DNA from 2 places in the Paenibacillus germinis genome. Region 2 is predicted to be linked to the other one. Evidence: riboswitches for the same ligand, from Rfam matches in the RefSeq annotation. Region 2 holds a riboswitch; the other holds the start of a gene.

Evidence for each region. Region 2 has a riboswitch for cobalamin ahead of GC102_RS35660 ((2Fe-2S) ferredoxin domain-containing protein). Riboswitches for the same ligand answer to the same signal wherever they lie in the genome.
Region 1: linked by a shared signal. The riboswitch ahead of GC102_RS18100 (ABC transporter substrate-binding protein) and the one ahead of GC102_RS35660 ((2Fe-2S) ferredoxin domain-containing protein) in region 2 are both predicted to bind cobalamin.

The regions. Positions count from the first base shown of each region.
Region 1 covers NZ_WHOC01000089.1:67,663-71,540, reverse strand. Annotated here, with positions in the region: gene GC102_RS18115 (aminotransferase class I/II-fold pyridoxal phosphate-dependent enzyme) at 1-57, shown strand, start outside; gene GC102_RS18110 (aspartyl-phosphate phosphatase Spo0E family protein) at 126-392, shown strand; gene GC102_RS18105 (hypothetical protein) at 454-981, shown strand; cobalamin riboswitch at 1,014-1,167, shown strand; gene GC102_RS18100 (ABC transporter substrate-binding protein) at 1,411-2,424, shown strand; gene GC102_RS18095 (FecCD family ABC transporter permease) at 2,426-3,463, shown strand; gene GC102_RS18090 (ABC transporter ATP-binding protein) at 3,469-3,878, shown strand, end outside.
Region 2 covers NZ_WHOC01000183.1:86,598-90,475, forward strand. Annotated here, with positions in the region: gene asnB (asparagine synthase (glutamine-hydrolyzing)) at 1-1,114, opposite strand, end outside; gene GC102_RS35645 (hypothetical protein) at 1,291-1,647, shown strand; gene GC102_RS35650 (DUF4023 family protein) at 1,694-1,807, shown strand; gene GC102_RS35655 (hypothetical protein) at 1,977-2,114, shown strand; cobalamin riboswitch at 2,221-2,423, shown strand; gene GC102_RS35660 ((2Fe-2S) ferredoxin domain-containing protein) at 2,457-2,825, shown strand; gene GC102_RS35665 (energy-coupling factor ABC transporter ATP-binding protein) at 3,451-3,878, opposite strand, start outside.

The DNA.
Region 1 (3,878 bases), on a different contig from region 2:
GTTTCTCAACTAAATGAAGCTTTAGAGAGAATTGGAAATTTTATGAGAAAATTGTAAAGAATAACGTAAATAAATATGTTCATTATTGATGAAAACTGGTATTCTTGTAGTAAGGAGGGATGAGCATGGCTTTTATGGAATATCAACTATCAACCTATCAAAAACATTTTCAAATTCGTGAACAGGATTTCGGACAAAGTTGGTTGACCAAGCGTGCGAAGAAGCAAAACTCCCTTACCTTATTAGAAGAAGAGATTCATTCTCTGCGACGAAGGTTAGAAAAGATGGTTTTTGATGGGGAAGAAATGACATCTGATACCGTCGTTGAATTAAGCACAATCCTAGACCAAAAAATAAATGAATATATGCATAATGGGAAAAAAAGTCGGTGAAAACCGACTTTTCTCGCGACTATCGATGGATTCAGATAACAAACGGAGGTACGCTTACAACATGAAAGTGAAATGGCTGTTGGTTATGATGATGGGACTTATGGTGTTCCTTACGGGTTGCGGCGGGCCGAAGCCGGATGTTTCTATATTTATGATGGGCTCTAATGGTTTTCCAAGTGAAGCGGGGGACAAGCTGGAGAGTTCCTTGAAGTCCAAGGTGGGCGAGGTTCCTACAGTCAAAATCAATACATCCCCTATATTTTCGTTGGAAAAAATGATTGTGGAGCTAGCTGCAGGAGGCAACGGCATCTTCATACTTGCCGAAGATCAATTCAAATCACTAAGTAATCAAGCGGGTTTCGTTTCTTTGGATGATACGATCAAACCGGAAGATTATCCGGATGGCGTTATTCAAATCGCTGAAGAAGGTAAGCCTGCTGAAAAGCATCTCTATGGTATTCCTCTTACAGGAAACAAATGGATGAAAGAGCAAGGCTTTGAAGGAAAAGGCTTGGTGGCTTTTATTCCTCAAAATGCTCCGAAGTTGAATGAGTCAAAGCAAGTGCTCAAAGTAATTGCACAAAAGTAACAAGAAGTCTATAATCGACAAATAGATTGATAGTAAAATATGCAGCCATAGGTGCTGGTAAGCTCATTAAGAAGAGATTGCCGCTTAAAAGGGAAGCCGGTTAAAGTCCGGCACGGTCCCGCCACTGTAATCCAGGCATTGAGTTGCCGGGAGAGTCAGGATACCTGCCCATGGTGCCGTTTACGACATCCTTCGAGGAAAAGGATCGCGTTAAATCAGGAAGTAACCTTAGGGTTGCTGAGCACCGCGATTTATCGTCCCTTTTGTTCCTTCGAGAACAAAGGGGCTTTTTTGTTAGTTGATAAGAAAGTATAAGTTTTATACTTTGCTCCACATCAACCTTGACAAACGCGCTCGTCTCTGAGAGACGTCGCAGCCGTTTATCCTTGGGGTCAATCGAAATAATTGTTCAGAGAGAGGGTTTATTAGATGAAAAGGAATTCAGTAAAAAAAGCATTTATTCTTACAGTAGCGCTAGTAACAGCAATTAGTCTCGCAGCTTGTGGTAAAAAGGAAACGGAAATTTCCAATCCGTCTAAGCTTGGCGGGGAAGGGACGAAAGCTCCTGCTGCAACGACGGCCCCATCAACGGCAGCCAAAAAGACGGTCTATCCTTTGAAAATAAAGGATGCAACGGGCAAGGAGTTTACCTTTGATAAAGCGCCTGAGCGTATTGCATCCGTGTCCCCGGCGGAAACTGAAGCTCTTTTTGCAATTGGGCTGGAGGCTAATATTGTTGGTGTATCTGATTTTGATGATTATCCAGAAGCGGCTAAAACAAAACCGAAGCTTGGCAGTATAACGAAGCCTAACCAAGAAGCAGTTATTGCAGCTAACGCGAATGTCGTATTCACAGGGGTTTCGATGAAAGCTGATACGGTAGAAAAGCTGCGTACTTTGAATATTAACGTGTTTAAAGTGGAGCCGAAAACCTTGGATGATGCCATTGCTAACATTCAAACCTACGGATTGATTACAGATCATCAGGAGCAAGCGGAAAAAGTGGTTGCTAAGATGAAAGCGGACCGTCAAAAGGTTGTTAATGCAGTGAAAGACGTCAAGCAAGAGAACAAGAAAAAGGTATACATTGAATTTGCTCCGGGATGGACAGTGGGCAGTGGCGAATACATGGATGAATTGATCAAGCTTTCTGGCGGGATTAACGTCGCAGGAGACGGAAAAGGCTGGTATCAAATCAGTGAAGAGAAAATCATTCAACAAAACCCAGGTGTAATTTTGTTCGCCAATGGGGTCGTCGATACTAAAAGCAAGAAACCACTAGAGGAAATTATCCGCACGCGAAGCGGCTGGGATGCCATTGATGCCGTGAAGAACAAGCAGGTGATTGGCCTCGACCAGAACATGCTCAGTCGTCCCGGTCCAAGAATGACCGATGGACTGCTTGAAATGGCGAAAGGCATTTATCCCGAACTGGTGAAATAAAATGAAAAGAAAATTAATGCTATGGGGAGGAGTAGGGGTTATACTCCTTCTTCTTTCTATTGTGGCGAGTTTGTCGCTGGGTACCGCTAATCTCCCCGTTCTGCAAATTGCCAGTATTCTCGCCAAGCATATCCCTTGGCTGGGAGATCACATCGATGTCACCTGGCCGCAGTCGTCGGAACAAATCATTAATAAAGTACGATTTCCTCGTGTATTACTGGGGATTCTTGTAGGGGCCTCACTCTCTATTGCAGGGGCAGCTTTTCAAGGTGTGCTGCGCAATCCGCTTGCGGATCCTTATGCACTCGGTGTATCCTCGGGGGCTTCTGTAGGAGCCGCATTTTTAATCTATTTTGGACTGCAAGTAGCGTGGTTTGGGCAATGGTCGATCCCTATTGTTGCCTTCGTAACCGGACTTATTTCTTTATTTCTAGTTCTAAAGCTGGCCCAGATCGAAGGGAAGCTGAAGATGGAGACGCTTATTTTATCAGGCGTGGTCATGCAGGCATTTCTAGGGGCAATTGTATCCTTTATGGTGTCTATTTCCAATCAAGTCATAAATGAAATCATTTTCTGGCTAATGGGCAGCTTGGCCATGCGAGGTTGGTCGTATACCTATATCATTTCACCCTATTTAATTATCGGTTTTATCGTGCTGCTTAGCTATGCGAGGTCGTTAAATTTACTGGCTCTGGGTGAGCGTCAGGCATCACATCTCGGTGTGAGTGTAGAGCGTACGAAGCTGATTGTACTTATTGTGGCTACATTCCTTACTGCCGCTGCAGTATCGGTGGCTGGTGTAATCGGTTTTGTAGGGCTCATCGTGCCACATTTAGTGCGACTATTAGTAGGTCCGGATTATCGGTTGATTATTCCATTGTCCGCAATTGGTGGCGGCATTTATGTCCTCTGGGCAGATACACTTGCCCGTACCCTGCTGAGTCCAACCGAAATTCCACTTGGGGTTATCACGGCATTTCTGGGCGCGCCATTTTTTGCTTATTTGCTCCACAAGGATAAGAAAACGTTAAGAGGTTGATCAAGATGATTAAAGTGGAGCACCTTTCCCAAAGCTTTAGGGAACAGCAAGTGCTGGAGAACATCAGCTTTGAGATCAAGCAGGGTGAATTTTTTGGCATTATTGGGCCAAACGGCAGCGGTAAGTCGACGTTACTCCGTCTAGTATCAGGGATTGATCCTGTTAAAAACGGAAAGGTTGACCTAGATGGCCGGCTAGTATCCTCCTATTCACGAAAAGAGCTAGCTAGATGGCTTGCTGTCCTCCAGCAGGATGCGCTGCCTCCTGTAGGCTTTACAGTCCGTGAAGTGGTGGAAATGGGCCGATATCCTTTTCAGAATTGGCTTGGTGAGGAGTCGGCTGATGCGGAAGGTTTAATTGATGGCATTGTCCGGAAGCTGCACTTGGAACCGCTGATTGATCGAACAATCGAGCG
Region 2 (3,878 bases):
CTTCTTTTTTGATCTCACGGCAAAATAAATAAAGAGACCCATCAACATCAGCCATCCCTGGTGTATCACGGGCAAATACCGCTGTTTTCAGGGATTCTACTAGCTCGGGTGTGTCGAATTCAATATAGTGATGCTCGGTTCCAAGATACTCCGTCATCCGTTTAATCCAAGGTGCATCTGAATTTGGCTGAAATATGTTTGCTTTAAAATGCTTGTCATTATCTTTGTAATCAACGGAAAAAGTATGCAGAGCACCTTGCCCGCTTTCCTTGTAATGAGCAGAGGCAAGTGCAGTAAGCGCACTAGAGTCAAGACCACCCGATAGAAGGGTACAGATGGGTACATCAGACACAAGTTGACGCTGGGATGTATCTCTAAGCAATTGTTGAACTTGCAATGCCGTAGCAGCGATATCATCGGAGTGTTGGTGGCTTTCGAGCTTCCAATACGTACGAATGGATAAGCCATTGCGGTCAAATACAGCGCATTGTCCTGGTTTGAGCTCAGACATATTGCGATAAATCCCATGACCAGGTGTGCGAGCTGGACCTACTGCGAAGATCTCGGCCAAACCTTCTGCACCAACCTCTGCTTCGAAGTCAGGGTGCGCGAGTATGGCTTTCGGCTCTGAGCCGAATAGAAGCACACTATTTTGATGAGAATAAAAAAGCGGCTTTACGCCAAGCCGATCTCTGACCAAATAAAGGGATTGTTCTTGATCATCCCAGGCCGCGAAAGCAAAAATGCCATTAAGTCGATCTACACAAGCTCTCCCCCACTCAATAAAGGCAACAAGCAGCACCTCAGTATCACATGTCGTACGGAAATGATGTCCACGAAGTTCGAGCTCCTTTTTGAGTTCAGGGGCGTTATAGAGTTCGCCATTATATACGATCGTATACGTGTAATCTCCTTGTTTCCGTACCATGGGCTGAGCGCCGTTTTCCGGATCCATTACACTAAGACGTCGATGGCCGAGGGCACAATGCTGTGAAATCCATGTACCAGAAGCATCAGGTCCACGCAAATGGAGCGTTTCCGTCATATTTTCTAGAATGGACGGGTACCCGGTCAAGTCTTTCCGCCAATCTATCCAACCCGTTATTCCGCACATAGACGTTCCTTCCTTTCCTTAAAGAGAGCATGATGATAAAAGGTATGCAAACTCAAGGTATATAATGTCTGTCCAGAATTGGATGGGCGCAGTCAACCGGACGGATTTTGTGTTTTGTTGACAGGCCTGATACAATAAACCCAATTCTTACTTATTAAATGACAAAGGTGATGACAATGAAAAAGAAGCACTCCAAAGCACAAATTGATTATCTGGCCTCAAGAGAACATTTTCTGCAAATCAGTAATCAAGCGGATAAACGAATTACGGAGTTAAAAGAAGAAGGTAAAGAAGTTGGGCAAGCAGAAATGGAAGAAATTATTGAGCGTGTCGGCTTGCATCGTGCTTACAATGAACTTACCCAAGCGGAGAATGTCTTGATTAACTGGACACAAACGGCTATCAAAACCGAACCGGAATTTATTCAAAACCGCACTAATTTTGAGGAACTGTACGAAAAAGTCAAAACAGATGCAGAAGCAAGAGGTGCGATTCTTAATCTTGCCATGCGTTTAAATTTAGAGCTTATGTGACATTCTAAAGAGGTAGTGCCATTCTTTCTTCAGGAGGCGAATGCTCATGGATAGTCATTTCATTAGCAAGCTGCACGACAAGCAGAGGAAAGCCGCGAAGAATTTCAGGACCCAAGGTGACGGTCAGCCAGGCAGTAATTTGCCGCACAAGAAGCACTAAAGTCTAATGGCACCATCAAGAGCCTGTAGGGAGGTTTCCTTACAGGCTTTTGCTTTGTCTTTTCCCTTGTCCTTCGTTAATGGGTATTTTAAACAGCATATTTGGTGCGGTAACTCTCCATACTAATCAAGTGATCATTATTTCAACTCACAGGAGGATTAATCCCATCATGAGCAAAAAGAAAAGTAAAAGTATGGATCAGAGGATACAGAGCACAATCGATCATTCGAAGCAATCTTCTCGCATACAGTCCAATTTGGATTCAACAGAGCCTGGGCATCACCAACCGAATCGCCCTTCCGTTTAATCGTATTTGAATTCGTGAATACTGCTTTCGATGAAGTCCCTACCATTTGGTTGGGGCTTTTTCCTTGTATGTAAATAGACTATGAGGTAAGATGATGGTTGGGTTTAATTTCATATCCGAAATAGGTGCTTACATTCCGCTATCCAAGCGCAGGGTAAGCTTAAAAGGGAAGATCGGTTAGAAGCCGACGCGGTCCCGCCACTGTAACAGAGGAGTCAACGTCTCTATGCCACTGATCGACCGATTGGGAAGGCTGACGTTTGATGAAGATCCTGGAGCCAGGAGACCTGCCTATTTCAGCAGAACAGTTAATATACCTACGGGAGATAGGGAGGTGTTCTTATGAGTACGTGGGATCTATCAACAGTCCAACATCATGTACTTATCTGTAACGGAGGATCTTGTCTGAAAAATTCAGGAGATGAAACAACGCTAGCCATCCGAGATGAAATTTCGAAGCACGGAGCCGAACATTTTATACATACAACTCGGACTAGATGTAATGGTCGCTGTCAGGATGCTGGTGTTGTAACGGTGTATCCGCAAGGAATTTGGTACAAGGAAATGACACCAGAGGCTGGGAGAAGGCTTGTTCGAGAGCATTTACTTGAGGGGAAACCACTCCAAGAACATATGACTTATAGCTTTGAGGAACGCTTTGTGCCAACCGGAAATGGAAATGAGGGCATTAGCCGCATACAAAGCAAATAATAAGAGAATGAAAGTTTTAACATGTGGGCTATCCTAAAAGTGTTCGCATGATTGAGCGTGTTCCAAATTTACACAAAAGAACCTCCAATTCCCACTAATAAAGTGGAAGAGTGGAGGTTCTTTTTACATATGAATCTGATTCTAAGTGGGGGCTCAAAAATCATGAATTGACATTGGACAGCCCTATTCGTGCCCTCCAGAATAAGCGCGTTTTCCGCGCTTATTCAGCGCGGACGCTAAGGATGATCTGCTGAGAAGTCGATTTTCAGCTTCTCAGACTCTGTGGGCTCGCAGAGCTCTCTCTGAAAGCGCGTTTTTCGCGCTTATTGGTTCGGATGCTCCAGAATAAGCGCGTTTTTCGCGCTTGTTCAGCGCTGATGCGCAGGATGATCTGCTGAAAAGTCGATTTTCAGCTTCTCAGACCCTGTGGGCTCGCCGAACTTCACTGAAAGCGCGTTTTCCGCACTTATTTGTCATACTTGTTCATTGAATTAACGGAACGAGAGGGCCTACCATTGATAGATTTTTGCATGCATTGCATGTATACATGAAGAAGCTGTCCCTCTAATTATCACTGTTGGGACAGCCTCTTTTTAACTCTATATATATTCGTTAATGATAATTATCAATAGACTTTCTGTAATAATGCTGTAAAGTCCTTCACATTTCTTGGCGCTGAGACTCCTTGACGGCTAGCTTCAGGCAATGCTTCCCACAAATCTAGCAGCATGGGCCTATCAAGACCAAGATGATTGATAGCCTTGCTATCTTTGAATATTTCATCTGGCGTACCTTCCATGACGCACTGTCCTTGATCCATCACGAGAATCCAATCAGCCCATGAGTAGGCTAGGTTCATATCATGGGTGGCCATGACTAATGTGATTCCGCGACTATTTATACGGTCAAGTTCCTCTACAAGCTGTTGTTCCGATATGCGATCCAGATAGGCCGTTGGTTCATCGAGAAGCAGCAGCTTTGGTTCAAGCACAAGCACACCGGCTAGGGCTACTCGCTTCTTTTGACCGAGGCTTAAGTGGTGAATGGGTGTAT